DNA from 4 places in the Paenibacillus sp. FSL H8-0259 genome. Region 3 is predicted to be linked to each of the others. Evidence: predicted binding sites of a transcription regulator. Region 3 holds the regulator's gene; each other region holds the start of a gene.

Region 1 (7,900 bases), 240 kb from region 3:
GATAAACGCATTAAAGTCAAGAGAATCAATCCAGATCGAAAATCTCCTCTTCTTCCCCCGCAGAATCCTCTTCCGCACGTAGAATCTGGATCACCTGGCGTACCATTTCACCGGAGAATCCTCTGCGCATCAGAAAGGCTCCCGTCTTGCGCCGCTTCTCATTTATATCTCCCCGGAGCAAATTCCATTTCTTCCGCCCGGTCTGCAGTGCGCTCTCCATTTCCTGCTCAGGGGTGATCTGATCCAGTGCTTCAGAGATCAGCGATTTATCAATCCCCTTCTCGCGAAGCTCCTGGCGGATCCACATTTTGCCCTTACGCTGGTTCGTTATGCGCTGTTCCGCCCACTGCTTGGCATACAGGGGGTCATCCAGAAGCCGCTCCTCCTGCAGCCGCAGCAGAACTTCGGCAATAACAGTCTCCCCTATTTCCTTCTCCCGTAAACGGCGGGCCATTTCCTGTGCCGTTCTGGGCTTGCGTTCCAGGTATTTCAGACCTTCTACATAGGCCCGCTGGCGTTCATCGGCAGCAACAATTTCCTCCAGATCCGCCTTCACAAACGAGCTTCCGGAAATCATCCGGTATTTAATCATGACATCTTCATGAACAGTCACGTTATAGGCACCGAAATGAATCAAATAACGGTAGTTCGACTTCTTCAGACGCTCTACACGCGTAATTACCAGTTCCTCATCTTCGGGAAAATCGGCCAGAATCTGTACATCCTGTTCATCCGGCTCAGAATCCAATTGTATCACCATACTGTCACTCACCTCGTTAACATAGACATAATGCCTGTTTAATTTACGAAAAAGCGCCCTGCTCATTCATCACAGGGCGCCTTATATCTTATCTTCATTATTAAAATTAAATTGCTAAGGACCTGGAGCTTACATTATTCAATCTCAAGCAGCAATTTCTCTTCTTCCTCTTGCTCTGCAACCACATCAGCTTCTGTTGGTGCAGCTACCAGAGTAGATAAGTTACTTGCTTCGCGGATCTTATTCTCAATCAACAGAGCAATATCCTGATGTTCTTTCAGGAACTGCTTAGAGTTCTCACGGCCTTGGCCAAGACGCTCGCCCTCATAAGAATACCAGGCGCCGCTCTTGTTGACGATATCCATCTCAGTACCGATATCCACAAGGCTTCCCTCTCTGGAAATCCCTTCGCCGTACATGATATCCACATCCGCTTGCTTAAACGGAGGCGCTACCTTGTTCTTCACAACTTTGATCTTGGTGCGGTTACCCACAACATCGTTCCCCATCTTAATGCTCTCTACCCGGCGTACATCGAGACGAACGGAGGAGTAGAATTTCAGAGCGCGTCCACCCGGAGTGGTCTCAGGGTTACCGAACATAACTCCGATCTTCTCACGAAGCTGGTTAATGAAGATGGCAATCGTGTTGGATTTGTTAATGGCACCCGAAAGCTTACGCAATGCCTGGGACATCAGACGGGCCTGCAAACCTACGTGGGAATCTCCCATGTCGCCTTCAATTTCGGCCTTCGGTACCAATGCTGCAACGGAGTCCACAACGATGATGTCTACAGCTCCACTGCGAACGAGAGCTTCAGCAATTTCCAGTGCCTGTTCGCCCGTATCCGGCTGGGATAGCAGCAATTCATCAATGTTAACGCCAAGCGCATTCGCATACTTAGGGTCAAGAGCATGCTCCGCATCGATGAAAGCAGCTTGTCCGCCAAGCTTCTGTACTTCTGCGATAGCATGAAGTGCAACGGTCGTCTTACCGGATGATTCCGGTCCGTATACTTCAATAATGCGTCCTTTGGGAAGTCCGCCAATACCTAGTGCAATATCAAGTGCCAAAGATCCGCTAGGTACAACTTCCACTTTCATGTGAGTGGATTCTCCCAGTTTCATGATCGAACCTTTACCGAATTGTTTTTCTATTTGACGAAGCGCCATATCAAGCGCTGCACGACGATCTGACAATCAGACCACTTCCTTCACTGTTTATAGTATTATAATAACGTGTTTTGGAGGTCTTGCCAAGCTTTTTTTCGAACATACATTCGTTTTTTTTGTCTCCCGGGTTAATACTCCCTTTTATTGTAAGCCTCCTTCCGGATGATAGACACACAGGGCTTAATCCTCAAAAGGTCTCACGCGGTGGATCATAGAGGTCACGCCAGCGGGGAATATAAACAAAGAACCGCAGCAGAGAATTTCTATGCCACGGTTCTTCCGTATGAACAAATTATATACCGGCCCGGTTGATTATTGCAAGGCCGATCCTTCAAGCGGGGTAGCCACTTTGCGTTCCTCCAGCCGGCGCCAGAGGCGGTACAGCAAAGCCTTGACTGTACGCAGGCGGATATTCTCGCGGGTTCCCTTGAGATTCAGCTCGTATACCTCCGTCTTCCGGCCGCGTTCGGCCAGTCCGACGAATACCAGCCCCACAGGCTTCCGTTCAGAATATCCCGGCCCGGCTACACCCGTAACAGACAAGCCAAAGTCACTATCCCCGATCATCCGCACCTGCTCTGCCAGCACTTCGGCTACCTCACGGCTGACCGCACCGGGTGCGTCAGGCCCCTCCAGCATAGCTGCAGGCACATTCAGCAGCTTCTTCTTCAAATCGTTCGAATAACAGACGATTCCACCGGCGAACATGGATGCACTGCCCGGGATGTTCGTAATGCTCTCCATCAGCAGTCCGCCCGTGCAGCTCTCAGCAGCACTAAGCGTCAGGCCTGCATCCGCCATCCAGTCGACAATCAGCTGTTCAAGCGGCACATCAATATTGGCATACAGATTCTCCGGCAGAATATCGGCAATCTTCTTCTCCAGCACATCAAGCTTAACCATAGCCTCACGCTCAGACGGAGCTTTGGTGGAAATACGCACTGTCACTTCGCCTTCCTTGGCGTAAGGAGCAATCGTAGGATCGCTCTGGCCGCGGATCAGGTCAATCAGCTTGTCCTCCAGCAGTGATTCGCCAATGCCTGCAAACTTAAGCATCTTGGAGTAAATCGGCATTTCGCTGGTAAGTGCATGCTGCTGCAGCCAAGGCTTGGCTTTATCTGTGAACATCGGCTTCATCTCCCGGGGAGGACCCGGCAGTACGATGTAATACTTGTTATCTTCTGCAAAAGCAATACCTACCGCAAGTCCGATTTCATTAGACAACGGTGTCGTTCCTTCAATCACCAGCGCCTGCTTGCGGTTATTCTCGGTCATGACAATCTTGCGGTCATCGAAGAAGCGCTGCACATGATCCATAGCAAGCTGGTCGATATGAAGGGTACGGCCAAGCGCCGCAGCAAGTGCATCTTTGGTCAGATCATCCTCCGTCGGTCCGATTCCGCCGGTGAACAATATAATATCCGCACGGTTCCGTGCAATCTCAATTGCTTCCAGAAGACGGTTCTTGTTGTCCCCGACTACGGTCTGAAAATATACATCAATCCCTAACGCAGCCAGCTCTATTGAAAGAAACTGGGCATTGCTGTTTACTATCTGTCCAAGCAAAAGTTCTGTTCCAACGGCAATAATTTCCGCTTTCATAGCTGGCGTTCTCCTCCTGATTGTAGAAATGATGCAAAACAAAAATCAAGCAGCTTAGCAAACTTCAGGCATTATGAAGCTGCAGCAAGTCCTTGTTCTTCACGAAATAATCAATACCCGAATAGATGGTGATAATCGCTGCAGCCCAAATCGCAATATCATCCACCGGGATGCTGACGAACTGGAACGGGAAATTGTTAAGCAGAAGCAGCGAAATCGCGACAATCTGAGTGACTGTCTTTATCTTGCCCCATTTGCTCGCGGCCACTACTTTACCTTCAAGCAATGCCACCTGGCGCAGGCCGGTCACGGCAAATTCACGGCTGATGATGACAATGGCAATCCAGGAATCACATCTTCCCAGCTCAACCAGCGAGATCAATACTGCAGAGACCAGCAGCTTGTCTGCAAGCGGGTCCAGCAGTTTGCCGAGATTGGTGACCATGTTATACTTTCTGGCTATGTACCCGTCTATTCCATCTGTACTGGCGGCAAGCAGGAAAATAACAGCTGCAATCAAATGATTAATTGAAAGCTGAAATGAGCCCCAATGTATCGGTTCCGGATAGAAGCTGAAATCCACCAGCAGAAAAAACATCATAATCGGGATAAGACAAATACGTGCTAGCGTGATGCGGTTGGGCAAATTCACTGAAGTTCCTCCCCTGATCCATACGAATCCGATATTCCACAATTTTCTTCAAAACTGCTTTAGCTAGTATATTATAGCCATAAATAAGTGTCAAAAAAACATAAAATACCCCGCAAAGTAAGGTGCGTATACACTGCGGGGTACGTAAGCTTACTTTAAATTGTTAAACTGCAGATCGAGCGGCAAATCAGCTTTGCGCAGGAGCTGGATAATTTGCTGGAGGTCATCGCGGCTTTTACCGGTAACACGGATCTGATCCCCTTGAATGGTGCTCTTCACCTTTAGTTTGGAGTCACGGATCAAGATATTAATCTTCTTCGCGTTCTCCTGATCAATTCCCTGCTTCAGGCCCAGACGCTGGCGTACAGTGCCCAGTGAGGCGGGTTCTACTTTGCCAAAATCCATATTTTTCAGTGTAATTCCTCGCTTAACCATTTTCGACTGCAGGATATCAATAACCGCATTTAGCTTGTATTCATCCTCTGAAGCGATGATCAGCGCATCTTTTTCCAGCTTTAGACTGCTTTTGCTGTTCTTGAAATCGAAGCGGTTATCAATTTCCTTCTCCGTCTGATGGACCGCATTGGTCAATTCCTGCATATCCATTTTGGATACAATGTCGAATGAACTTTCCGAACTCATGATTCCACGTCCTTTGCTTACATTTAGTCTGTTCCTATTATATGAGAAAGGGACTCCTAAGTCTAATACTGGAAAGAAAAGCACCACAGGCATTACAAAACAACCCCACAAAGTGGGGCCCTGGCTTCCAGAGATAGAACGTAAAAGAGATAGAGCGTATAACTATGTATTAAGGATTACATTATAAAAAACACGTCTCCCGAAGCAAACTCCGGGAGACGCTCACATCCAGGTATTATCTGCTGCGTGCAGGAGCCCGGAACATATCCAGAATCCCGAGCACAATATGTGCCAGTCCGAAGCCCAGAATACCATAGCCCCAGGCACTCGGTGTCAGATAATAACCGAGGAGACTGACAATAATGCCAAGTCCTGTTACGATCCAGCTGACGGTCATGAGAGAATACACCTCACTTTGGAGTAAGAACTGTAAATCATTCCTAGGTTCTCCAATCCGCCGAAACCTATACATTGGATTTGCTATTCGGTTGTGGCACTCTCACCGTCAGAAGCAGCATTAGCTGCATCATCAGTGCCGGAGGCAGAAGTTCCGTCATCCAGCTCCAGGAGCAGCCGGGACGATGTTTTGCCATCGGTGATAACTTGTCCGTTTACTGAAATTGTGGTAGCCGGGGAATATCCGGATTTGATGTACATTCCTGCACTTCCGAGCGTAAAGCTCATATTATCGCCAGCCTTAGTGTTCCCGAAGCTTAGCTTCTCCCCCTTGGAGTTCTCACCCTGGTAGACTTCAAGCCAGCTGACTCCCGTCGCGGCAATCTCTACCTGAACCGAGCTTCCCGCAGGTGCCGTAACCTTATAGATTGTCGTTTTGCCCGACTTGCGGTCCTCTGTAACCGTTATGGACTGCGTGGACGGAGTCGGGGAAGGCACCGGAGTAGCAGTTGGTGCAACAGTCGCAGTTGCTCCAGTATCCGTAGTAGCTGTAGCTGCTGCACCGCCGCCGGCCGCTGTGGCTGAAGGCTGAACCTTCGCCGGATCTTGCGTAGCGGCAGTCAAACTCCCCGAATCCGTTTTGTCCGCCTCTTCTTTATTCATCGTTGAAGATGCATACAGATAGATGACCACAAGGATTAAGACAGGAAAGGTCCACATCAGCAAGGTAGGCAGCCACTTGGCATTCCGTTCCGTTTCAGGCTTGCGGCTCCGCTTCTGGATCACTGTCTCCATGGTGGTATCGACCGGAGCCGCAGGCACATTGCCGTGCTCCTCCATCAGTTCATCCGGGTTTACCCCGACCGCTTCAGCATAGGTTTTGATAAAGGCCCGGACATAGAAACTTCCCGGAAGCACTTTATAATCACCTGCTTCGATGGCTTCCAAATATTTTTTGCGGATCTTTGTTACTTCCTGGACATCATCAAGACTCATCCCTTTTTGCAGACGCGCCTCCTTCAAATGCCGGCCCAGTTCCGACATACCATCACCCCCTAAAAATATAATATATATTAAAGATCATCACTGTAGCTTGTCGTAAACGACTCGTACAATATCTCTTCGTTCGGCGTATTGCGCAGCTCGATAATGATATCGAAATCATCAAAGGTGTATTCGGATTCCCGCACAAAAATATCCGGGTGCTCAATCACCTTGGTGCTCGGCATACTCATAACGTTCTGCAGCAGGTTGTAATGCTTCTCATTCGAACGTATAGTGCTGACAATTCCGTCAATGATGAATACATTATTCGGGTTCAGCTCATCATCCGCCAGTTGGCTCCGTACCGTCTGCCGCAGCAGCGTCGATGAGACAAAGGTCCAGCGCTTCATGGCACATACACTGCCGGCAATAATAGATTCCGTCTTCCCTACACGCGGCATGCCTCGTAGACCTATAACCTGATTCCCTTCCCGCTTAAACAATTCACCGAGGAAATCCACCAGCAGTCCGAGCTCATCGCGGGTGAAGCGGAAGGTCTTGCGGTCATCCGAATCGCGGTCAATATATCGTCCATGACGGACGGCAAGCTTATCCACAAGGCGCGGAGAACGCAGTGCCGTAACCGTTATATTATCAACTTTTTTGAGCATCTCGCCCATCAGCATGATCTTCTCATCGTCACTGGTTTCCAGCAGCATCCCGCGGGTTTTGCCTTCAACACCGTTAATCGTCAGGATATTGACTTCCAGCATTCCCAGCATTGAAGCGATATCTCCAAGGAGACCGGGTCTGTTCTTATGTATCTTGTACTCCATATACCACTGTTTATATTCCACTTTAGCGCACCTCATAGATTCCTTTTCCCTGCATGTCACTTTCGCTACACGGGTCATGTTAATGATATATAAAAAAATTTTGAAAGGCAAGGACACTGTTGTAATAATTGCAGAAAAGCTCCCGCAAGGGGAGCTTCTTCCGCATGCTTATGCGTTTTTCTTTGCCAGTTTGACCATGAGTCCAGCAATGGTATGCTTCTCATCATCCGTTCCGACATCCCAGAGCTCTTTGATGGCCCGGTTGGAATAGTTGCCCGGATCGACCTTCTTATCGAGGAATTCCCCGATTTCAAAAGCCAGCTTGGTGATGGTCTCGTCGCTCATCCCCATTTTTTCGGCCTGAATGACCCGGTCTCCCAGAAAGCTTTTCCAGGTATCAAAGTTCTTCACTACGGAATCTGTTGACATCTTAAATCCTCCTCAAGTTGTAATGATATTGAGATTTAAAAGCAACAGTTATAATATGTCTCAAGCCGGAAGTTCTTATGCTGGAGCATTTCTCCAGAACTCATGCTGCCTGGCCTTAAGTAATCCAGCCGCCGTTCGGACTGATGATCTGGCCGGTAATATAGCCCGATTCAGGCAGCGCCAGAAAATAAACCAGCGATGAGATATCTTCAGGAGAAGCAAGCCTCCCCGCAGGGATCTCATCCTCCAGCATCTTCACCTCATCCGCCTGCAGATTGGCCAGCATGGCTGTTTGGACCGCTCCCGGCGCAACGGCATTGACCGTAACCTTGGAAGGTGCCAGCTCCTTCGCCAGCGCCTTGGTGAAAGCATTCACTCCGCCCTTGCTGGCCGAATACGCCACTTCACAGGAAGCGCCCGAAATCCC
Region 2 (7,900 bases), 1.6 Mb from region 3:
GGGCTTGTTGATGATCATCGCTGCACGGAATAGGCGGACAGAAACCGCTGATACGATGGATGGAATTAGCTATAAACAAGCCTTCGGAATCGGTCTGTTCCAATGCCTGGCGTTGTGGCCGGGATTCTCAAGATCGGGTTCGACGATTTCAGGCGGCCTTTTGCTAGGCACTAGCCAAAAAGCCGCCGCAGATTTTACATTTCTTATTTCCGTCCCTGTCATGTTTGGTGCAAGCTTGTTGGATTTGTATGATAGCCGTGATTTGTTGAATTCTGACGATTTACTTCTAATGTTAATTGGCTTTGCGGCATCCTTTATAGTGGCAATGATTGCCGTAGTGACTTTTATCAAACTGATTAAACGTCTTCGCTTGGAATGGTTTGCCCTCTATCGGTTTGTATTAGCAGCTCTCTTCTATTTCATCGTCATACATTAATTAGTTCCATTTAGTTGTTAAGGATCTAATGTGAGTTTTCTGGAGAAGGTTCAAATTTTCACAATGTATTTTTGTTTAAAAATGCGATACACTGGACTCACACAAGATTGTGATTGCTAACTGAAGGAATTTTACAGCAGCGGAAAATCACATCTTCTTATCTATTTGGGAGGTGTCTTTTTGGAAGACGTAATTAATTTTGTCCAAACCTTCAAAGGTCTAGAGGCGCGGATTAATGAATTCATTAACGAGGATTCGTCTCTGGAATATGTGGAGGGATCTGAAGAAGTAGTGGCTGGAGGAGCTTACGCCTGGTCTAAATTAAAACCCGCTGAAATAAATAAGCAAGATCACATTGACTCTGATTATATGGAATTAGCAGATGAGGTCAGAAAAGTTTTGAAAAATGAACACAGCCCCCATATTGAAAAATTTGAACGGAGTTGCGCCTTAGTTTTAAACTATATTCGGCAAGACACTTTGCTCTGGGTTCCTGGTTTGAAAAATGTGATTGAAAATATAAAATCCGAATTGGATTTACAGCAGTTTTTCATGGAAGTGACACGATAGTCTGTTATATTGAGGCCCGTCAACCGTAATCCGTTGGCGGGCACTTTTCTTTCGTGGCAAGTCTAACCTGCATTACCAGGCATAAACCCCATTTACATCGAGAAACTCCCCGTTATACCGCTTACCATCCGTTGCGTAGCCGACAATAATAGCTGCACCGTCTGCTTTGGATTTGCCGCCCTCGGCATTGCCGTTCAAATCCGTCTTGGTGAAGCCGGGAGTTACGGCGAATACTTGAGTATTGCTGTCCTTGCATTCAATCGCCATGGCCACGGTCATTGCATTGTTGGAGGTTTTGGAGGCATTATAGTCAAAAGCATTAAGCGCATATGCAGAGCTCTGCATGAAGTGAAGTGAAGCCATATCGGTCGATACGTTCACAATGGTTCCTTCATTCTTTTGGATTAAAGGGAACAGCTGTTGATTCAGGCGGAACGTTCCGAAGAAATTCACTTCAAAGGCATTGCGCAAATCGGCCTCCTGGGTTGCACTGAATGAGCTCGAGAAGGCTCCCGGCATGCCGGCATTATTAATTAAAAGCTTCAGATCAGCGTAATTGGCCTGAATGCTGCCGGCTGCTTGTTCAATACTCTCTTGATTAGTCATATCAATTTGCACAAACTCTGCGTTTAATCCCTGGTTTCTTAGTTCGGAAGCTGCGGCTTCCCCCCGTTCAACACTGCGTGCACCAAGCAACACCTTCCAGCCGGCTTCACCGAGTTGTCTCGCAATTTCAAATCCAATTCCTTTATTGGCGCCTGTTACAAAAGCGGTTCTGTTCATCGTAATCCTTCTTTCTGTGTGATATGGTCTAGCAACAATTCAAAGCTTATTATGCTACACTAAGTGTAGGTCAACATAAATATTTGGGAGTGAACCGGAATGTTTACGATGTTTACGATAGGACAAGTCGCCAAAAAAGTTGGGGTGGGCATAGGGGCGATCCGCTTCTATGAACGAAAAGGACTTCTGGATGCAGTAGCCCGCAATGAGCAGAACAACCGACTGTATACCGAGCAGGAAATTACCTGGCTGATCTTCCTTAGATGTCTGCGTGAAACGGGAATGAGTGTGGAGGAGATCAAGAAGTATCATGATATGGTCAAAGCCGGCACGGCTACCTTACCGGAGCGGATTACGCTTATTCAGAATCAGAAGAAACAGCTACTGGATGATATAGAAGCGAAAAAAGCACAGCTCATACATCTGGAGCATAAGCTGGAGCGGTATTATGCCGGGGAGAATTATTAATAGATAATATTCTGGCGCGGTTCTCTATGGATTCAAAATGTATGTCATGGTCCCCGTCTATCATTATATGGTAGTATTTAGTAAATGGAGGGGCTTAGATGAAATTAATGAAGAGATTGGGTTTGTGGTTACCGATTCTGTCTGTAGCGGTATGTATGATTAATCTGTCAGGACAAGATGATAAAAACCTGCTGCTTTTTTTGACCGGTCCTTTACTGTTATGGCTTAACCCTCAGCTGACAGATCTGCATTACACCATGGACAATGAACTTCTGTTCCAGTTTATACTATACGGAATTCACTTCTTCTTCTGGCTGGGGTTTGGATTATTGTTCGATTGGTTATTAGCGCGCAGAAGAGCGAAGTAGAGTTCCGAAGTTCTAAGAATGACTTCAGGGAGAAGTTGACTTCACATTCCATTTACTGGGTAATAACTTGTAAAAGGAGCGTGAGGCTATGAATATCGCAGACTGGAGCATTATGGATTGGTTCTCGCGGCTGGTGGGAATAGGAATTATCTACTCGGCTGTGCAGCTGGCCTTCTCCCGAAAAGGGGTCAAGATTCGAACCCGGAGGCCTTTCCGGGAAACTATGGAGTCTACAGCTACGCCAGGCCAGCAAACGGTTCTTCGGGTGGGCGGAGTCTTCGGGATCTTTCTGGGTCTTGCGGTTGTCATTTATGGAACGAGGATTTTTGATGTGCTGTTTCCATGGATGTAGCCCAATCCTTGCCGTCCGGTGAAGTCCAAAGGGCATGGCCAATGCGGATTTCCCAAGAATAATGCTCCTTATCCTGAATTTCAGCAGCGTCCCAGGACAAACTGTTCCATGTACCGGCGGTAGGGGCAGTTATAGCATTCCAGTGCCGCCCGTAATCTTGGGTCACGAAAAACAGGAAAAACGAAGTGTTTCCGCCCTGTGCATTCTGTATCTCCGTGTGATCCGGAATCATGATTCCATAGGATGTTGAGCTGAAAAAAACAGGCGGTGCAGGATCGAACATGGAAGAGGCGTATTGATCAGGCACTTCAAGCTTCTCTTGGGTCCAGTGCGCTCCGCCATCTCCGGTTGTGTACAGCCGCTGGGTCCCTGGCTGCGGAGTGTTGATGGTTAGCCAGCCGTTATCCGCACTACTGAATGTAAATGCTCCAACCGGTCCGGACGGTAAGGTTCCATTCTCCGAATCACTGAGCTTATCCCAGGTCTTGCCGCTATCGGCCGTCTGGTAGATCGCATTATCAGCTCTGAACATCCCGGAACCGGCCGAAGTGACCTTCCAACCGTGCACCTCATCCAAATTATATTGATAAGTCTGAATGTTCTCTGTAGACACAGAAGCACCTGTATCAGCGGCTTGTGCGGGCATCGGATTAAATGTGAACCCCCAAAGACCAGCTGCAAGTTGCAGCAATAACCAAACACTTCTTAGAATTTCCACTACAAACACCTCCCTTGTCCATAGTAAGGGATGGGAGCTGGATATAAGTTACAGAAACATGATGAAACGATTAAAAAATATATAACCAGAGGAGAGTGGAGAAAGAGTGGCAATGAGTGAAGCAGAGGATAACAACCGTGAACTGGAGAAGCGGGTTGCTGCGCTGGAGAAACGGATTGCTGTGATGGAGAACTATAACCCGCCCCCGCAGTCCACCAAAAAGGTAGTCTGGATCATGCTTGCGGTAATACTCGGAATCTCCCTGGCAATGGCGGGTATCGGGATTATCCAGTTTGTCAGCAGCGGCTAGTCGTTATTCTTGTCATTAATCAGCAGAGAAGTGCAGACCAGCGCTACAATAAGCATGATGCCCATTGCGATCATTTGAAAGATATTATTATAGGGATCTGAGAACGTTATGTATTCGAATACGACCTTGGATAGTAAATAGTAAAGAATACTCAATAGGCTTAGAAAGACTAGAGCGGCTACGATCCATTTCTTGATTGTCCTGATAGTGATAGAATCACTCCGTCCGCGGGGATAATAAATTGCAGTTACTCCCATTATTGTACAATATGGTAGCACAAGAGAAAACTGAAAATTGCAGTCCCCTGACCCTTTGCCCATAATCAGAACCTGTTCAGCCTGATTTAAGGTTGGTTTAAGCAACGGTGAGTATAGTGTATATATACCCCCTGATAGAAACCTTAGACCCTGCCGGATATTGGCGGGGTCACTTCTTTATAGGGTGAAAGGTTATGGACTGAGCCAGCTCTCTATATGCTGATTATTCTTCACGGAGGTTTAATCGTACTCCTTGGGTTCCTGCAGTAAGATGGAGAAGGTCTGCGTTTCGTGGTCCACTTCAATGGTCTCAATGCCGACAAAATCCGGAATTTCGGGATGAACTGCATCTACGCTGTAATCCGGATGGGTCAGCAATAATTGAATGACTTTTATGGCTTCCATGTCGCTCCCCTTTACGGTTGAAATGTAACCATGCATAGAGGTACATCTGTTGTTCTAATGTCTATGCCGGTATTATCCCCGCAGCGCTTAGCGAATATGTCTATGGATTAATTTTCTGTCTTCGTTTCTTTCCATTACGGCCATCAATTGCCCCTGGAAAATCCGCCGCTGGATCTGGTCAATTCGCTGCAGAGCCAGCTCCACAGGAACCTGGAAGGTACTGGCAAGCTCAGGCACGGCATCCTCACGCAGTTCAGGCAGTGTCCGTGCAGAAATCATGGAATAGGGCATGGCGGCATAGAGAATAAACCGCTCCGATTCATCCTCCTGCGCCTGCGTGAACTGTTCAGGCATCAGAGTATGCTTGCCGGCATGGCGGAGCAGATGACACAGCTCATGGAGGAACTCCAGCCGCTGCAGTTCGGGAGGAAGCCTGTTGTCGATAAACATGCTGTACATTCCAGCGCTGGCCTCAATGCTCTTGCTTCGGACATCCAGATAATGAATCCAGATATTCAGCCGCTCGGCTATGTATTCAATGGATATGTCGGACGGCTGGCGGACACCGATGCGCTGATATAAATCCTCTGTCCATTTCTCCAACGCAGTCATCTGATAATAGGATTGCATAATCAATCACCTCAATATAAGATCGTATGTTCGTATTAAAGGTCAAAAGAAAAGCCCTGAAGGGCTAAGCAATCAGCACACTCAATAGTCAGCAGCTGAATGGATATGGAACGGGTGTTCCTATGTATGTAAGCATAAAGCAATCAGGCGCGAATATCAAGTGTTTTTCCCAAGGTGGGGTGTGCGCCCTGACTCAGCATCTGGACCATATTCTGGGCATCCGTCTGTGCCTGATCTTTGGCAATACTCATGACCTGTAATCCCGCAGCCTGCAATAAAGACGACTGGTTCATGACAACCGATAGTGCAGCAATATCCATTTGTGTTCCTCCTCCAAGATTTTTTGAAGCAGCGCATCCACCTTTTATATCGACCGAATAGGGCTTGGCCGTTAGGTGAATGGCATTTCTTTGCCAATTGGCCCATGCCACCGGTTAGATTTCCACATATTCTGTGCTGTATTCAATATTCAAGAGGAGGAATTAAATTATGGGAGCAGAGTATGGTTGCGGTTGTGGAAATAACGTCGGTGGAGTTAATCAGGGTCCTCCGATTGTTCCGGTTGTAAGCCCTTGGACTTCGACTGGTGCGATTCTGGTTCTGTTCATTCTGCTGGTTATTATCACTAAAGCCTGTTTGTTCTAGAACCGCATTGAACAAGTGCTGCCCTGTCTGGCCTGAGGCCGGATGGGGCTATTTCTTTTTTTTGCGTGCCGCCGGACCGATCTGGCGTTTGATTCTGCCTGTATGCTCATCCGTTTCAATGATATACAACTCCTTGACTGTACCTGCAAGTGCAAACCATTCCTGTAAGGCTTCAGCCTCGGACATAGGGCCGTACAGCCTTTTCCCCCGATAACAGATATAGAACACTCCCTGCTCTCCGTCTATGGAATAATATCCCACCCTATTTTACGCTTTATTTGGGTGAAATTGCATAAAGAACTGTCGTTCGCATAACAGGCATGCAAATGTCCTTATATGACGGAGAGGAGAGCGGCTAATATGCGATCTGTTTCTTATCAGCAATCATTTGCGGTAGCGGTAGCCGGAGCATTCAGGCATTCTGCCTATTTGAACATGAACTCTACGCGGGTACCGTCTGCGAAGTCCTCCAGCTGATTGCCGACCCAGCTTCCAGCTCCGCGGTTATCGCTGGGAGTTATGTATTCAATATCAGCGCCGGCTCCACCTTCCGCACACATCGCCATCGGCCATTCGTCGCGGTCATAACCTTTTTTGGTGGGTACGCCCTTCAGGGATTCCTTACGGTTCTCTTCGGCTTCATTCCGGTCAATCGTGCAGATGGGGGACTCCCCGTTCTCAATCGCTTCCTGAATATGTCTGGCGGTCTCCGGATAGCGGCCCGATGGGAATTCCAGCCGGACAACCTCCGAATTGTCAGAAGACGGCGTCTGGGACGGAAGCTGACCATTCTCCCCGAAGTAGTAAGCAGCCAGGCTGAGCAGAACAACAATAATGAGACTGGTGATGAATTTTTTGGCTTTCATATCTGCTCCTTAAAAGTTTTGTTAGCATAGCTTCCAATGATAAGCTCCGGCAAAACTCGCTTCGGAAGCATACGCTTAAGTATTGTGGGCGCATGAAGCCTGCGCTCACAATAGTATAGCGTATGACTGCGGGATTGGAACAGACGTAATTCTTGTCTATCCGCCGTTCTGATGTTACATAATTCGCCATAAAATGTACAAACAGATGGAAAAGGATGGTGGATAAAGTGGAACAGCGTGTACTCAGAGATCTGCTGGATTCCGCGTCACGGCTGGTAGGGGATGTACAATGGCAGGCCGCCTTCCGCAGTGTGCTGATGAGTCCTGCGGATGCGGAGCTGGCCCTGCCGGCGCGTAAATTGCTGAACACCTTATACTGGCTGCAGGGGCAAGGCGTGATCAGCGGACAGCATGATTATCTGGAGAGCCCGGATGAATTCAGCGTGAAGCTGAAGAATACCGGCGGGAGCTATGCGGGACTTCACGGCTATGAAATGGGTGCCATCAGCAACCAGACGGAGCAGCAAATCAGCAGCCAGCGGCAGGCCGTCACAGACAGTGCGGTCCGCTGGCATCAGGCCGGGGGAATCGTGACGATGAGCTATCATGCCAATCTGCCGGGAACCGCTCCGGCCTGGGCGAATGTCTCGATGAGCCTCGGCGAAGCAGATTTCAACAAATATATTACTCCGGGAACCGTCCAATACACAGCAATGATTGCAGAGCTGGACAAAGTAGCCGTGTATCTCAAAAAGCTGAAGGATGCTGGTGTACCTGTGCTCTGGAGACCTTACCATGAGATGAACGGCGGCTGGTTCTGGTGGGGGCAGAAGTCTTCCTTCAGCACCCTCTGGGAGATTATGTTCGAGCGGTATACCGTATATCACAAGCTGCAGAATCTGCTGTGGGTGTGGAGTCCGAATGCGAAGAATCAGTGGTGTGACGAACCTGCGAAATATTACCCGGGCAGCGGAAGAGTAGATGTGCTGGCACTGGATATCTATGACGCGGACTTCAAGGGGAGCCATCATGACAGCCTCTGGGATCTGGGGCGCGGCAAGCTGATCGCCATTGGCGAGAATGGGGAGCTTC
Region 3 (7,900 bases):
ATAAGTTTTTAAATCTAACATGGATGCACCTCGGAATTTTTTGAGGTGCATTTCTATTAAAAATTCATTTATCACATTAAACTGCTTTAAGGGTGTTTTAAGTTTGGTCTTGGAGCGATTTGGGCGTCTTTTTATTACATACTTTTAGAAATAGAGGGGAGCGGGAAGAAGGATGGTTCATTCATGTATAGGAATTATTCGAAAAACTGTGTTTTTTGTTAAATTCAGAGCATACAAAAAATAACCCGCCGGCTTATGCCTGACGGGTTATTTTTTGAATTAATAATTGTCGGTTTGGATGACAGAATTATCATTTCTTGAGCATCGTCAAGACTTAGTTAACTAAGATAATATAATAAAATGTAATACCATTCCCAAAGTCAGCTGCGACTGTACTGGTTCCAGGATGTAAGGCAGTAAACTTTCCTTCAGCCGGTATTATTTCAATGGATCCGTCATAATTAATATACCAAAAATTATAGCCAGTCAACCATATAGTTTCGCCTACTTGCATTCTAACAATAGCCTGAGTCTCGTCAATTGGTTTTATTACAGCATTTGGAGAAATTGAAGTTGAAGAGCTAAGAGTAGAAGATGGAGCTTCAGCAGCAAATGATGTCGATCCTACCGTAAAACATGCGGCAATAGTTAAAAGTCCAATAAGCAATTTCCTTTTCATGAATAGATAATCCTCCCAAAAAAGTATTTAGTTGCATGAAAAACAATACCCCTAATGGATAATAATGTATATGAGTAGTAAGGATGATTTGAAATGCGGTATTATGTAAGAAGGTATATAAATAGGTCGAAAAATAATAAAATGTATTAAAATGGTTGTAATTGCCTAGGACTAAATGATCGGAGCTTGAAGCGGAATGAAAATAACTTAAGAGCATTATTTGAAAAATAGAAAAGGCATTGTGCTAATAATCGTAGGATTAATTGTTGCGGGAACAGCGCAGATTAAGCTGGAGAAAAGAGATAATAAAAAAAGAACCTTTAAAAGGTCCTTAGCGGGAAATCTCAGACAACTGTTTGGTATGGGCCTCTAACAACTCGACGACAATCATTTGCCCCGTGACGCCAAAATTCCTTAAGCAACGCAATTCAGCCAATGAAGCTTTCATCAAATCACCCACGGTGATGTAATTGCTATCATATAACGAATTAAGAATACGAGAAATGCTTTTAGGGTTTCTGGTCGATCTCTGTCTTAAGGTGTGAATAGGTCGTGGATATAGTCTACGGTCAATTTCAATGTAAGACATGAGGGGAAGAGTATCTCTAGTGGACAATCTTGTGATGTCTCCCTTCATATATCTGGTAATTATTATAAATATATGAGAATATATTTCAATCCTTTTTTTACAAAATACACATAAAATACAAAATTTTCATTTAGGATAATAGATATTTAATAGAGCTATTGAATTAAAGCGACTCACCGGACTAATGGCTGACGGGTTATTTTATCTACATCCCAATGGTTAGCCGGATGGTTTATTTTACATAATGTACCATGTCCTATATACTAGATCATATACACACTAAAGGAACCCTTTGCAGGTGCTTACCCTGAGAATCACTTTTATGACTAAGGATAGGCTGAAGTGAAGCATGTGTTTAGAGGGTTTGGGCTTGGGGACTATTGCTGTTACAGCTGATACTGGCCGTGGTTGTTGCGGTGCCGGTATTTCCTTTTTAATAAATAAGATACATAGGGGTATGAAATGAGAAATAAATATGTAAGTATTATTGCAATGATCCTATTATTAACGCTAATTTGTTCTCAGGCTGGAGCTGCAGAAGGAACTGGCATGTCAACTGAAACCAGGGAACGGATTATAGAGCAATATGGGCTGGATTCACCGGTAGCAGGTAGTCCGGACTGGAGCGGAATGGATGTGGGGATAAGCGGGCCGGTTGATGTACTGGTTATAATCTGCAGGTTTATTGTGAGTCCGTTAGTGTTCACGATTCAAGAAATATTATAGCTGGAGGGAATAAACATGAACCCACGATATGATGCTCCGCAGCCTGAACCCAGAGCCCGCAAGAAAACAGCGGCGAAACTGTCTTTCGTAATTATAGTAGTACTGGTTTTACTAGCAGTCATGAATCCGGGCAAAGAGGACTTTGGAGAATACGCGGTGAATCATCTGGAGGAAACACTGGGGGGAGGGCTAGCTGGAGGAATTACCAGTATGGTCGCTCAGCCTATGGTCGAATCGTTTACAATCCGGGAAAATCACATTCTGTTCTCCACCTTCAGCATACCTGATATTCAAGACGGTAAGACATTTATCGGTGATATTAAGGCAAAGCGCAAATACCTCGGGCTGTTTAAGATCATTTTCATCAAACTCTAAGCTCTAAATAGGGTATACATTTTGTTCCAGAACCCGGTATAATTGAACTGATTTGTGTGCTCTATGAATCCTTATCATTCTTGCGTGTGCACTAAGGAGGAAAGATGTTGAATACTGCGTATAAAGTTCTTTCAAGTGATGCTGATATATTCGCGGCGGCACTTGCCCAGGTGAAGGTCTATGTCGTTCAGCTGATCGAGGGTAAACCGCATGTTATAGCTGATTACGCCGGACCTGTACAGAAATGGACGCCGGAGTATGTATTGCTGGCCGGAATGACCTATAGACGTGACGAATTTGAGTTCCGGGTAAGGCTGCCCAAGAAGTAAAAGCAGGTAAACGCTTCGGGGTAACGAATTAGAAGCTGAGGAGGTGGTCGCAAGTGAGTAAAGTTATTTTTGAGCTTCAGTATGTGAATGGGCAAATTGAAGAGCTAGAATCTGTGTTTGAATCGGCGGCAGAAGCCAGAACCTATCTGACATCCGGTGGTTTGACAGGCTGGATTCCAGCAGGAGGCAAGTATCTTAATCCTGTAAATATTATCTCCATCAAAGTCAAAGAAAGCTAATTATAATATTACTGCCAAATCACACAGTCTCCGAAGCCAATCTTTGCATTTCTTATACTATAAAACGTAAAAGAGGTGTAATGATGACGCAAAGAGAACGAAACAGAATCCGCAGAGCAATTAATGCTCTGCTCGCACAAAGAGCAATCCTGCTGGAAAGACTTGAGGAAATTAATGAGAACCTGCGCAGATTTCCAAGCGGTTCACGTGCCAGAAGAGAATTGCTGGCTGCCAGAGCATCCATCCGTGAAGCAATTCGTTTAAATACTATTGCTATCCGGTTGTTGCGCAGCGTGTTGTAGTCAGTAGGCAAAGGATATGAATCCACTCAAAGACATCCTTGCGGATGTCTTTTTGGCGTGCGATTGAGACTGTGGGAGGCTCAGAGTATAATTAATCGATGAAGAGTATGAGGCTTGAGGAACAGCTACATATCAGGATAACATGGTGAACAAGCTGCACAAGAGCTTGATACAGGAAGGTGTGAAGAATGGACGATCAATTACGCCAGCGTTTGGGACTGCCGGAAATACAGGATAGTACACTGTCTGTTAACGCAGATCCGGTGATGGAAGAAAGTTCAAAATGGGATGCAGCCGGATCCACCGTGCTGAATGTCTCCAGAGAAGATGTGGAGAAGGGACGGCTGGAGAGCTATTTGCGTGAATTTAAGAAATATGAGAAGAAGCGGCTACGGGGCAAAATCATAATTATATTCAATGGGTATGAGCAGGATCGCCGGGAAGTCTATCAGGTTCGGGAGATTACGAACTGGGTTGACCGTCTGCTCAAGAACGTGCCTCATTTGTTCTATTTCCTCAGCAGAGACAATTACGCGATGCGGATTGCGTTCTTTTGTCTGTCTGAGGTGGTGGGCCGCTCCGGGATGGAAGTGTCCATCACCAAAGAGCAGGGACGCAGGCTGATCGAGAAAGTTACCAAGAGTGCATTGGTCTACGCCAAAAAAAGCAAAGACTCACCTGCGGAACAGTGGAGTCTGGCTGAATATATTCTGGACGAGCTTGGTTATGAGCAAACTGTGCAATAATGCTGTGAAGAACCCCTTTGGCGAAAACCCGTCAGAGGGGTTCTTGTGTTCAATATAGAAATTTATAGGCGGCTGCATGACTGCGGCTACTCCCTGATGGTTACACGGGTGCCAATGGGAATGATAGCAGCCAACGCGACCACGTCCTGGTTATACATGCGGATACAGCCGTGGGAGACCATGTGGCCGATGGAGGAAGGGTCAATGGTTCCGTGAATTCCATAATGTGGCTTGGACAGGCCCATCCAGAAGGCTCCGAACGGTCCGCCCGGGTTGGGCTGCTTGTTAATGATCGTGTACTCGCCTACCGGCGAGACGGTCAGCATCCGGCCAATGCCGACAGGAAATCCTCTGGTTACGGTGTCATTATCAAGCAGATAAAGCATGCGCTGTGAAAGGTCGACAATAATTCGATAGTTGGGCATGGGATCAGCACTCCTTTGTAACAGGATATGTGCGGATAGCTAAAGCGGTTCGGAGTTTGGGCAAGCGTAACAGGATCTAAAGAGGAAAAAGGCTGCTTCGCGTGATGCGGAGCAGCCTGATTATGGAGGAGAAAGATTAATGGATATCGCGGAATAATCCAATGACTCTGCCCAAAATAGTAACGCGGTTAAGGCGGAGAGGCTCGTAAGCCGGGTTCTCCGGCTGCAGCCGGATATGATCACGTTCTTTGTAAAAGGTCTTAACGGTTGCTTCATCTTCTTCAGTCATCGCAACAACGATGTCACCATTGTCAGCGGTTTGCTGTTGGCGGACAATAACATAATCGCCGTTCATAATACCGGCATCAACCATGCTGTCGCCGAGTACAGAAAGCATGAATACCTTGTTATCCCCTACGTAATGAGTAGGAAGCGGGAAGTAATCCTCAATATTCTCTGTAGCGGTAATAGGAACACCAGCAGTAACCTTGCCAATTACAGGGATACGGGTAACCGTCTGGACGAATTGATGTACATTCTCTGAATCTTCCTGGCCGAGCAGTTCAATTGCACGCGGCTTCGTAGGATCGCGCCGGATCAGGCCTTTCTTCTCAAGCCGGTCCAGATGACCGTGCACTGTAGAACTGGAGGCCAGGCCAACAGCTTCGCCAATTTCCCGAACGGACGGAGGATAACCCTTGCTGCGGACTTCGTTACGTATAAATTCCAGGATCGCCAGCTGGCGACTCGAAATCTTTGACATCGGAATCAACCCCATATACTATGTTTGGGAAAATTATAACATAGAACTGCCGTTCGTACAAACATAAGTTCTAAATTGTGAGAATTATAGCCTGAAAAATAAAGGGAACAGTTGTTCGAAAAAACTATTGATCAAAACACATGTTCGTGTTATATTATTTTCGAAAGTAAGAACAAGTGTTTGGAGGACGATGTTTATGTTAAAATACAGTACCTACAATAGTATCTACAATGAGGATATCAAGGTGTCCGCTCCCGGTAATCCATTACCCCATAATCCATTGGCACAATTCAGAGACAAGACCCTTCGCCTGCTGTCTGTACTTACCTCAATATTCCGCCAGGTCAGCTTTATCAAGATATCTCTGATACTATTACTCACGATCTCCGGATTTACAGTAGTCGGTAATGTGTTCGCTGGTTCTGTCACTTTAATGAAGCCTGAGAAACGGATAGTAGTTGAACGCGGAGACACCTTGTGGCGCATTGCCCTCAAGAATAAACCGGATGATATGAGGACTGCTGTATATATAGAAGGAATCAAGAAGTCAAATGGTCTGAAGGACAGTGGAATTAAGGCAGGAGATATACTGTCCGTGCCGGTATATTAACCGGAAGAAGCATAATGGTGTTCGACTAAGAGAGCTTTCAGGGGGTAGACCTTGACAAGCTCTTTTTCTCATGGCAAAGTTAGAATGAATTTATAGGGGAGGGGAAAGTATTGAATATTGACGAATTGGTCGCACGCATCAATGAATTGGCACGCAAACATAAGGAAAGCGGCCTGAATGAGGAAGAATTGGCAGAACGCGCCAAACTCCGCGAGATTTATCTGGGCAATATCCGCAGCAATTTCCGGGCCCAGCTTGATACCATTGAGATTGTGGATAATCCGGAGCATGAAGAAGGCAACAACGGACGTAAAGCTTAGTCTGCGGCCTTTTCATAGATAATACAGGATGACTAGGGGGAACTAACATGGCCCGTTCTTGGGAAAGAATGGTTCAACGCAACACCAAGCAAATCAATCAGCAAAGAAAGAAGCAGGGAAAAGAGACGATTTATGCAACGAGCTCTAAAGCTGCTGCAAAGAGCACCGATATTTTCAAAGGCCGGAATATTGTATTCCCTGTCGTATTGCTGTTGCTTGGCATTATGTTCTGGGTAGTCGGTTCCATTGATGAAGCGAAAGGAAGCGGAATACTGGCCAACTGGCTGGGGGTAGTGCTGTACTTCCTGCTTGCCGCGCTGCTATTCTTCCGCCGTCCGTTCCTTAAGGTGGAACGCGCCCGTCTGTCTACTATTAAATACAACCGTGAACGCTTTTTGCCAGCAGCTGAAATCGAGAAGATTACCTTGTCGCGCAGTGTAGTTACCATTAAGTATAAAGGCAAGCGCAAGCAGTGGATTTTCTCCAAGCTGATCAACCGGTATGATACCGCCGCTATGGCTGCACGCCTGGAACAATTCGGCAAGAACAACAACATTGAAGTAGTGCACGAATAGTAAGATAGACCAGCATAGGGAGTGGGAGAACGAAATGCCGATTACCGCCGTACTATTTGACCTTGACGATACACTGCTATGGGATGATCGAAGTGTGGAAGAAGCATTCCGCTACGCCTCTGAGGCTGCAGGGGATTCTGTTGATCCGCAGGAGCTTGAACAGGCGGTGCGCAGAGAAGCGCGTGCGCTTTATGAGTCTTACGAGACTTTTCCGTTCACGAAGCTGATCGGGATTAATCCTTTTGAGGCACTATGGGCTAACTTCACAGCTGGAGACCAGCCGGAATTCCGGCAGCTGGAACAGCTTGCTCCGGCCTACCGCACCGAATCCTGGCGCCGCGGCCTTGCCTCTCTTGGAGTGGACGATGAAGCGCTGGCGGAACGCCTCGCGGCCAAGTTCGCCGCTGAGCGCCGCAGCCGTCCTTATATATATGAAGAGACGCTTCAGGTGCTGGATGAGCTGCGCGGCAAGGTGAAGCTGCTGCTGTTGACTAATGGCTGTCCTGCACTTCAGCAGGAGAAGCTTGATGGTGTACCTGAGCTTATTCCGTATTTTGACCATATTGTCATTTCTGGAAGCTTCGGTAAAGGGAAACCGGACAAGACAATCTTCGAGCATGCCCTCGGACTGCTGGATATTACGCCTGAGCAGGGGGTCATGGTCGGAGATAAGCTTACGACTGATATTCTCGGAGGATTGGCCGCAGGTCTAACGACGGTCTGGATCAACCGGACGGCCAAGACTCCTGACCCGGACATTACTCCGGATTATCAGATCAGCCATCTTTCGGAGCTTCTGCCATTGGTACACTCCCTATAACTGAATTAGATGAAGCCGGTATCCTTATAGGATATTGGCTTTTTTGATATCCCTGCGAGGATTTGGACAAATGTAGTTCATGTATATGACTATTCTCATGTGATAGGGCGGTTAACGAAGCTTATTTCCGACAAGTTGAATAAAATGTGTATAATAAGGAAGAAAGCAATCTGACTTTCGTTGTTAACATGAAGATGAATCTATCGATGAACCGGGAGGGCTCCAGATGATTAAGCCAAAGATACTTAGAGGTCTCATTTGCATTGTCATGGGTATGACGCTTGCCGGCTGTTCAGGGAATAATGAAGAGGATATGTATATGCATGCAGCTGCTGATTCCTCAATGGTACCTATCAAGGTAGAGCTAAGCTGGAGTCCGGAGGAAATATCCGTTAACGACAA
Region 4 (7,900 bases), 3.9 Mb from region 3:
CCGATAAATAGACATAGGAATATCCTGCAGCTCAATGCCAAAATATTTCTTAACCAGAAGAGGATAATACTTCTTTTGAGCGGTTTCCTCATAATTGTTGCTGAGCTGTCTCCTAAGCGGAAGACCGCCATCCACATGGCCGTTGGTGCGGCTTACCGTAAATACCAAGCTGCGGTCATTCGCCGGCGATGCCTTAAACACCTGATACCCGTCCTCATTTAATCCTTCTTTAGACACGATAACAAATTCAGATTGATAGGTTGCATTTAAGGCCCGGACGATTCCTTTTTGATAAAGGTACCCGCTTTTGGCCAAGAATAAACCGAACCCTGTCCAAAGGCACAGGCCGATTGCGGCAAGAAGGATAAGTCCTGTAAGGGTCACTTTTACCGTAATACGGGATCGGGAGGGGGTGGATGAAGTTCTCACGAATATCTGTTCTCCTTCCTGATAGCAGCTGGGTGATATGCTTATGATTTAAACTTGTAAGTAATTCCCACAAAATGATACCGTATTTGGAATGGTGATGTCCAGAAGGGAGATGCTTTAGAAGTTTTTTCATCGAAAATTTGATTAGAATTTATTTACATAAATCATAAAATAAAGGTTATATATAAATTTATTGCTCCCGATTTCATACTATGTTCAAAATTTCACAATATTGGACCGTATCAATTGCTAAAAAGATTGAATTTATTAAAGTCAGGAGTATGATGTAACTGTAGAAGTGATACATTCAAAATACAAAGATAAAAATTAGGGAGTGGAAGAAATGGGATTATCAATCGCACAGGTGGATTATTCTTCTAAAACTTATTTGGCAAAGCTTGACGCCTACTGGCGCGCAACGAACTACATCTCCGTGGGTCAGCTCTATTTGAAGGATAACCCGTTGTTAAGAGAACCTTTGAAGGACGCAGACGTAAAAGTGAAGCCGATCGGACACTGGGGCACAATCCCTGGGCAGAACTTTATCTATGCGCATCTGAACCGCGTAATTACTAAATATGATTTGGATATGTTCTATATTGAAGGTCCGGGCCATGGCGGCCAGGTTATGGTATCGAACTCCTATCTGGACGGAAGCTACACCGAAATCTACCCGCAGATCACTCAGGATATCCCTGGACTGAAGAAATTGTTCAAACAGTTCTCCTTCCCGGGCGGAGTGGCTTCCCATGCTGCCCCAGAAACACCAGGATCGATTCATGAAGGCGGCGAGCTGGGTTACTCCTTGTCTCACAGTGTGGGCGCAGTTCTGGATAATCCGAACCTGATCTCGGCAGTTGTTGTAGGTGACGGCGAAGCAGAGACCGGACCTCTGGCGGCTTCCTGGTTCTCCAACCGGTTTATTAACCCGATTACAGATGGTGCGGTGCTGCCGATTCTGCATTTGAACGGCTTCAAGATCAGCAACCCGACCATTCTGTCCCGGATGTCCAGAGAAGAGTTAACGGCTTATTTTGCAGGAAGCGGCTGGGAACCGTTCTTCGTGGAAGGCGAGAATCCTGATCTGATGCATCCGGAAATGGCTAAGGTTCTGGACACCATTATTGAGAAGATCGAAGCGATTCAGAAGAATGCCCGTGAAAATAACGATACCACACGCCCGGCTTGGCCGATGCTGGTCTTCCGTACGCCTAAAGGCTGGACCGGTCCGAAAGCGTGGGACGGTGTGCCGAATGAAGGCTCCTTCCGGGCCCATCAGGTGCCGATTCCGGTAGATCAGAAGAACATGAAGCATGCGCCTGCATTGCTCGAATGGCTGAACAGCTACAGACCTGAAGAATTATTTGATGAGAATGGCCGTTTGAACGCTGATCTGGCTGAGATTCTGCCTACTGGTAACAGACGTATGGGGATGAACCCTGTAACGAACGCCGGTAACCTGATTAAAGATCTGCACAAGCCGAATTTCCGCAACTATGCACTGGATAATTCCGTACCGGGTCAAGTGATCGCGCAGGATATGGCTGTACTGGGCAAATACCTGAAGGAGGTTGTAACGCTCAACGAAGAGAACCGCAACTTCAGAATTTTCGGACCGGATGAAACGATGTCGAACCGTCTGGGACCTGTGTTTGAGGTAACGAAACGCCAGTGGATGGATTCCATCCAGGAACCGCAGGATGAATTCCTGGCTCCTTACGGCCGTGTCATTGATTCCCAATTATCCGAGCATCAGGCGGAAGGCTTCCTCGAAGGTTATGTATTGACCGGACGTCACGGATTCTTCGCCAGCTATGAAGCGTTCCTGCGAGTTGTTGATTCGATGATTACCCAGCACTTCAAATGGCTGCGCAAGGCTACAGATCAAACTTGGCGCGCAGATATCCCGTCCTTGAACGTCATTGCCACATCAACTGTGTTCCAGCAGGATCATAACGGTTATACTCACCAGGATCCGGGTCTGCTGGGTCATCTGGCTGACAAGAAGCCGGAATTTATCCGTGAGTATCTGCCGGCGGATGCCAACTCCTTGCTGGCTGTCTTCGACACCATCCTGAATGACCGTCAGAAGATCAACCTGATTGTATCGTCCAAGCACCCGCGTCCGCAGTGGTTCTCGGCAGATGAAGCTCAGGAACTGGTGGACAAAGGCCTCAAAATCATTGACTGGGCAAGCACCGACAAGGGCGGAGAGCCGGATGTGGTTATTGCTTCGTCGGGTACAGAACCTACTATGGAGAGCTTGGCTGCAATCTCGATTCTACATGAGAAGCTGCCTGAGCTGAAAATCCGCTATATCAACGTGGTAGATCTGCTGAAGCTGAGAAGCCAAAAGCTCGATCCGCGCGGCTTATCTGACGAGGAGTTTGATCAATTTTTCACAAAGGATAAACCGGTCATCTTTGCCTTCCACGGCTATGAAGGCCTGATCAAAGACCTGTTCTTCGACCGCCACAACCATAACCTGCATGTACATGGCTACCGCGAGAATGGCGACATCACTACACCGTTCGATATGCGCGTACTCAACCAGATGGACCGCTTCGACCTCACGAAGGAAGCTGTGCTGAGTTTGCCGGATGCCGGCAAATATCAGGCGATTGCTGATGAAATGGATGCCATGGTGAAGAAACATAACCAATACATCCGTGAAGAAGGCATCGATCTTCCAGAGGTTGAGAACTGGGTATGGAAGGCTTTGAATTAATTAACGTTCACACGTGTAAATTGAATTAAATAGTAAGTTCTCAAGAAGGGAGTGCTCCGGGTGGTCATGATAATGACTGCGGGGCACTCTTTTTGTGCTGGATAATATTATAACCAATGCATTTTGAGAGAAAATGATAGTGTTGATTATCCGACTTGAACAATATCGCCTTTATTCACGGGAATTCAGGATATCAGCTTTGTCCCTATTTCGATCATGGATTAAGTCTATTATCAGACACGGCAGATTATCCTTTAAGTATGCCAATAGATGTTGCTTTGCGAAGCGTCAAAGCCAAACCGTTCAGCAAAGATTTCTCCAAACAGGCCCGTGCACTTGATACAACCCTCCGGTTTAATCGCTACTCTGTACTGCAATTCATAGAGCAAAATGATAAGGAACTGGGCAGAGTGTCCAAGGTGCTCAGGTCACAAATGCTTAAGTATGAGTATTTGTTTGTCTGAGTGAAGCCGGGAGCGGGCCGATTGTCTTCGGCGGCTCCGGCTGTAACGCCTTTTTCCGCTGCGCAGCAGCGAGTGCAGGGACGCCATTACTGCCGTTCATCTCAACCATATGCTTCCAGTACCGCTTGGGCATCAGCGAGGAGCGCAGGCGGTCGTTTCGGCGCTCCTTGATTCCGATCGCGTGATAGAACCCTGTCCACAGGCGGCGATAAGCCTCTTCAGCTTCATCCGGCTCAGGCGGGGTCCAGCCGCTTAACGGAATGATGGCCTCCCGTCCGGGTTCATGAATCAGCGCTACTTCATGAGTCTGGTCGTAGATCATGAAGCTCTCGCCCTGGAACCGGTCGCAGAAATGCTCCTGAATGACCGGAAGGATATATCCCTGCGGTTCAATAACCGCAGCCATGACCGGACCGTATACAGAGAAACGGACAAACCCCAGATACAGATGACCTTCCCGCCGAAGCTGCTGAACCGCCTTCTGTAAGGCGTGTACCGTATCATCGGCCAGCATATTCATCACCTTGCGGCCATGCTTGAAGCCGAGATACAGAAAATTCAGCAGCAGCAGTTCCTTCCCCGGTGTGTTTGACCAGAACCCCAGACGGACCAGTTCCTCCGCTTCCGGTGAGATGCGGAGCGGAATGGACTTAAGGACTCTCTCCGCCTTCGCCTTGTCGGTTTCGATCCACTTCGATTCCAGCAGCAGGCCTTGCTCCGCACCTTCTGAATGAACAGCAAGCGGAATTTCCTTCCAGGTATAGCTCTCAAATACACAGCACAGCAACCCTTCAAAGCTGCCATCATAGGTATAAGCCAGAGCGGACGGCTTGAACATCAGGCTTCCGCTCCTTTCTTGAATTCCGCCCATCCTCCTGCAGCCGGCAAGGCCGCTGCGTAGTGGTCGTCGAACAAGGTCAGCTGCTCAACTTGGTGCGGCTGATAGGGGGCCAGCTGTTGGCCGGACATTAGTGAACGAAGCAGGGTATGTTCACTGACTTTCAGCCCTTCCAGCGGTTTGCCCTTGCAGGTGATGAAGAATTGGGCCCGCTTGAGCACGACGCCAAGCTTCTTCAGCGCTTGGAAATCCAGCGTTCCCGCCCGTCTTGCCTTCACTATCCGCTGTGCGCTCCTTACGCCGATACCGGGTACACGCAGCAGCATTTCATACGGAGCGCGGTTGATCTCAACCGGGAACTGCTCCCGGTGGTTAACGGCCCAGCTGCATTTCGGATCAAGCAGCGGATTGAAGTTGGGTACGGCTTCGTCCAATAATTCGCTTGCCTGAAAGCCGTAGAAGCGCAGCAGCCAATCAGCCTGATAGAGCCGGTGCTCCCGCAGCAGCGGAGGTTCGGTGTCCAAAGAGGGCAGCAGCGAATCCTCGATCACCGGGGTATAGGCAGAGAAAAACACGCGCTTCAATGCGTACTTCTTGTACAGGCCCTCCGTTAGATTCAGAATTTGATAATCCGTATCGGGCGAGGCGCCCACAATCATCTGTGTGCTCTGGCCGGCGGGAGCGAAGCGGGGAGCGTGATTATATTTAACGATATCGGAGCTGTTCTCCGTAATCCGGTCTTTAATCAGCCCCATCGGCTTCAGAATGGATACTTTGCTCTTGTCGGGAGCGAGAACCCCGAGACTCTCCTGCGAGGGCAGCTCGATATTGACGCTCATGCGGTCAGCAAGCAGTCCGAGTCTGGACAGCAGGGCGTCGTCAGATCCGGGAATCGCTTTTACATGAATATAGCCGTTGAAATGGTACACATTCCGCAGCAGCTCCAGTGCTGCTATCAGTTGCTCGGTTGTATAATCCGGATTGCGCATAATCCCTGAGCTGAGGAACAGCCCTTCTATGTAATTGCGGCGGTAGAACTGCATGGTAAGATCCGCGATCTCTTCGGGGGTAAAAGCCGCCCGGCGGACGGGATTGGATTTGCGGTTAATGCAATAGGCACAATCATATACACAGGCGTTGGTCATAAGCACCTTCAGCAGCGAAATACAGCGGCCGTCCGCCGCAAAGCTGTGGCAGATGCCCATTGCAGCAGTACTGCCCAAGCTTCCGGCCTGGCCTTTGCGGTCTGAACCGCTTGAAGTGCAGGCTACATCATATTTGGCCGAAGCGGTCAGAATCTCAAGTTTCTCCATAACATCCACGATCACAAGCCCCCTCATAGAGGAAAGTATATAACGAACGTATGTTCTTGTCAAAGGCATCTCTATGTGCCGGTTACCCGTGCAGAATGTATGCGCATTCCTTATTATGCTATAATAGTTTCTAATGGTTCATAGCATTTAGAACTGTACTGTTTCTGAAAATTGGGTTAGGAGTGTTGCTGGGAATGAGAGGATACAACATTTGGCGGCCAATCATGCTGATTGCGGTTGCGTTGCTTACGAGAACCTTGGTTTCAAGTATTTGTCTGATGTTTGGGATGTCGCAGGAATCGGCAAGCAGCGTCGCCATGCTTGGTATGGTTGTTGCCGCTCTTGTAATGTATAACCGTATGATGAAGAGCCGCCGCCGCAAATAAATAGAAGTCCGTAAGTTCCCCGGGTGAAACGAATTGTATGCGAGAACATTTGAAGACACCCGCACAGGTGTCTTTTTTCATGGTTTGGGGAATTACACCATTCCCCAAACCTTAGATGGAAACAGCATTGGAGGGGAGGGCTGCGGCGGCGGCCAGAAATAGATGGATTTTGTCCACTTGCTAATGAACGTAAGAGCCTTTGCCAAGCAACAGTTGGAAAAACAGCACTTAATAGGCTACAAATAGATCAGAGTCGAGATAATGCAACAGAATAAATGACGTTTATCCATTTAATTACGTCTAACTCTCGAATAAACCTAAATTAGGATACGTTTTTCCAATTAATTATGCGGAATGCATGATACCCCTATGACCACCATTGTATGTCACTACTAATTTTAATGGGAATTTAGCCGGCAACGGTGATCAAGGAACTAATCTAATGTAGTAAGGTGCTGATTCGCCCTCCGGGCGATTTTGTTCTTAAGAGGGGTTCCGGGCGAAGAGAATGCGGTTGCCCGGTTTTGCTTTTTAAGCTGCAGAGCTTGTATATTAGGGCTGTAGCTTTTATTCTTAGAAGGATATGCTATATAAATAACAACAAAGGTTCAAGATATCGTGAATCCCGTAAGGGAGGGTGTTATCTATAGAATCAATACACGTTGGGAAACGAACAAACAGGAGGAAACCAATTGAGTACACAGAATATCGGAGTGCCGTTAGAGGGTTTTGCAGAATTTAGCCGGGTAGTAGCCGCAGAGGGCACGGTGTTGCTTAAGAATGAGGGGCAGGTGCTTCCGCTTGGAAACGGCGAGAGCGTTGCCATTTTTGGCAGAATACAAGTGAATTACTACCGCAGCGGTACAGGATCAGGCGGAAGTGTTCATGTTGCATATACGACTAACCTGCTCGACGGTCTGCGCAGCAAGAAGAACATCAGTGTTAATGAAGAACTGGCAGCAGCTTACGAGGATTGGATCGGACTTAACCCGTTTGACGACGGCGGAAAAGTATGGGCGGCTGAGCCGTGGAACCAGAAGGAAATGCCGCTTACGGATGAGCTGGTGAAGAAAGCAAGAAGCCAGTCGGCCAAGGCTGTCGTAGTGATTGGACGTACCGCCGGTGAGGATCAGGACAATGCCGATGCACCGGGAAGCTACCGGTTGACGGAAGATGAGAAGGCTATGCTTACGCAGGTTACGGCTCATTTTGAACAGATTGTTGTTGTGCTCAATGTCTCGAATATTATGGATATGAGCTGGGTTAACGATGCCGGATATGTACATCCCATCTCTGCTGTGATCTATTCCTGGCATGGCGGTATGGAAGGCGGCAATGCGATTGCCGATGTACTGGCCGGAGAGGTGACGCCAAGCGGCAAGCTGACGGATACGATCGCGTATTCCATTGAGGATTACCCGTCCACAAGCAACTACGGCAATGAGTTCAAGAACCTGTATGAGGAAGATATCTATGTAGGATACCGTTATTTCGAGACCTTCTGTCCGGATAAGGTTCAGTATGAATTCGGCTATGGCATCTCCTACACCGCCTTTGAGCTTGCGCCGGAGGAAGCGAAGCTGGTGGACCAGGCGGGTGAACCACAGATTCAGATCGGTGTAACTGTAACCAATACAGGAGATACCTACTCCGGTAAAGAAGTGGTGCAGGTATATTATGAAGCGCCGCAGGGACAACTGGGCAAACCAGCCAAAGCGCTGGCGGCATTCGGGAAGACCAAG

The links. Region 3 encodes LexA, which represses DNA repair genes until DNA is damaged. Its sites were predicted from a motif close to CGAACATATGTTCG; they were not measured.
Region 1: a site for LexA is predicted at 2,029-2,042, ahead of recA (recombinase RecA). Genes of this name have one in related genera too.
Region 2: a site for LexA is predicted at 5,317-5,330, ahead of NSU01_RS26290 (ImmA/IrrE family metallo-endopeptidase). Genes of this name have one in related genera too.
Region 4: a site for LexA is predicted at 5,816-5,829, ahead of NSU01_RS01080 (putative DNA modification/repair radical SAM protein). Genes of this name have one in related genera too.

What each region holds. Positions count from the first base shown of each region.
Region 1 covers NZ_CP150147.1:4,789,483-4,797,382, forward strand. The annotation lists gene NSU01_RS20510 (RecX family transcriptional regulator) at 26-760, opposite strand; gene recA (recombinase RecA) at 895-1,959, opposite strand; gene NSU01_RS20520 (competence/damage-inducible protein A) at 2,245-3,534, opposite strand; gene pgsA (CDP-diacylglycerol--glycerol-3-phosphate 3-phosphatidyltransferase) at 3,599-4,186, opposite strand; gene NSU01_RS20530 (YajQ family cyclic di-GMP-binding protein) at 4,337-4,828, opposite strand; gene NSU01_RS20535 (hypothetical protein) at 5,064-5,225, opposite strand; gene NSU01_RS20540 (RodZ domain-containing protein) at 5,309-6,268, opposite strand; gene NSU01_RS20545 (DUF3388 domain-containing protein) at 6,298-7,065, opposite strand; gene NSU01_RS20550 (DUF3243 domain-containing protein) at 7,213-7,473, opposite strand; gene fabG (3-oxoacyl-ACP reductase FabG) at 7,589-7,900, opposite strand, start outside.
Region 2 covers NZ_CP150147.1:6,143,496-6,151,395, reverse strand. The annotation lists gene NSU01_RS26335 (undecaprenyl-diphosphate phosphatase) at 1-436, shown strand, start outside; gene NSU01_RS26330 (hypothetical protein) at 617-1,006, shown strand; gene NSU01_RS26325 (SDR family NAD(P)-dependent oxidoreductase) at 1,079-1,789, opposite strand; gene NSU01_RS26320 (MerR family transcriptional regulator) at 1,889-2,257, shown strand; gene NSU01_RS26315 (hypothetical protein) at 2,356-2,625, shown strand; gene NSU01_RS26310 (hypothetical protein) at 2,714-2,977, shown strand; gene NSU01_RS26305 (hypothetical protein) at 2,931-3,695, opposite strand; gene NSU01_RS26300 (hypothetical protein) at 3,808-4,005, shown strand; gene NSU01_RS26295 (hypothetical protein) at 4,503-4,667, opposite strand; gene NSU01_RS26290 (ImmA/IrrE family metallo-endopeptidase) at 4,755-5,297, opposite strand; gene NSU01_RS26285 (YjfB family protein) at 5,441-5,617, opposite strand; gene NSU01_RS26280 (hypothetical protein) at 5,787-5,942, shown strand; gene NSU01_RS26275 (hypothetical protein) at 5,991-6,128, opposite strand; gene NSU01_RS26270 (NucA/NucB deoxyribonuclease domain-containing protein) at 6,368-6,808, opposite strand; gene NSU01_RS26265 (glycosyl hydrolase) at 7,036-7,900, shown strand, end outside.
Region 3 covers NZ_CP150147.1:4,548,710-4,556,609, reverse strand. The annotation lists gene NSU01_RS19275 (hypothetical protein) at 1-12, shown strand, start outside; gene NSU01_RS19270 (hypothetical protein) at 335-679, opposite strand; gene NSU01_RS19265 (hypothetical protein) at 1,818-1,994, shown strand; gene NSU01_RS19260 (hypothetical protein) at 2,010-2,369, shown strand; gene NSU01_RS19255 (hypothetical protein) at 2,474-2,698, shown strand; gene NSU01_RS19250 (hypothetical protein) at 2,752-2,937, shown strand; gene NSU01_RS19245 (hypothetical protein) at 3,018-3,239, shown strand; gene NSU01_RS19240 (hypothetical protein) at 3,428-3,985, shown strand; gene NSU01_RS19235 (L,D-transpeptidase) at 4,072-4,410, opposite strand; gene lexA (transcriptional repressor LexA) at 4,547-5,173, opposite strand; gene NSU01_RS19225 (LysM peptidoglycan-binding domain-containing protein) at 5,370-5,783, shown strand; gene NSU01_RS19220 (DUF896 domain-containing protein) at 5,894-6,103, shown strand; gene NSU01_RS19215 (hypothetical protein) at 6,151-6,678, shown strand; gene NSU01_RS19210 (HAD-IA family hydrolase) at 6,713-7,498, shown strand; gene NSU01_RS19205 (FixH family protein) at 7,725-7,900, shown strand, end outside.
Region 4 covers NZ_CP150147.1:222,232-230,131, forward strand. The annotation lists gene NSU01_RS01065 (hypothetical protein) at 1-429, opposite strand, end outside; gene NSU01_RS01070 (phosphoketolase family protein) at 773-3,157, shown strand; gene NSU01_RS01075 (TIGR03915 family putative DNA repair protein) at 3,596-4,459, opposite strand; gene NSU01_RS01080 (putative DNA modification/repair radical SAM protein) at 4,459-5,772, opposite strand; gene NSU01_RS01085 (hypothetical protein) at 5,967-6,158, shown strand; gene NSU01_RS01090 (glycoside hydrolase family 3 C-terminal domain-containing protein) at 6,851-7,900, shown strand, end outside.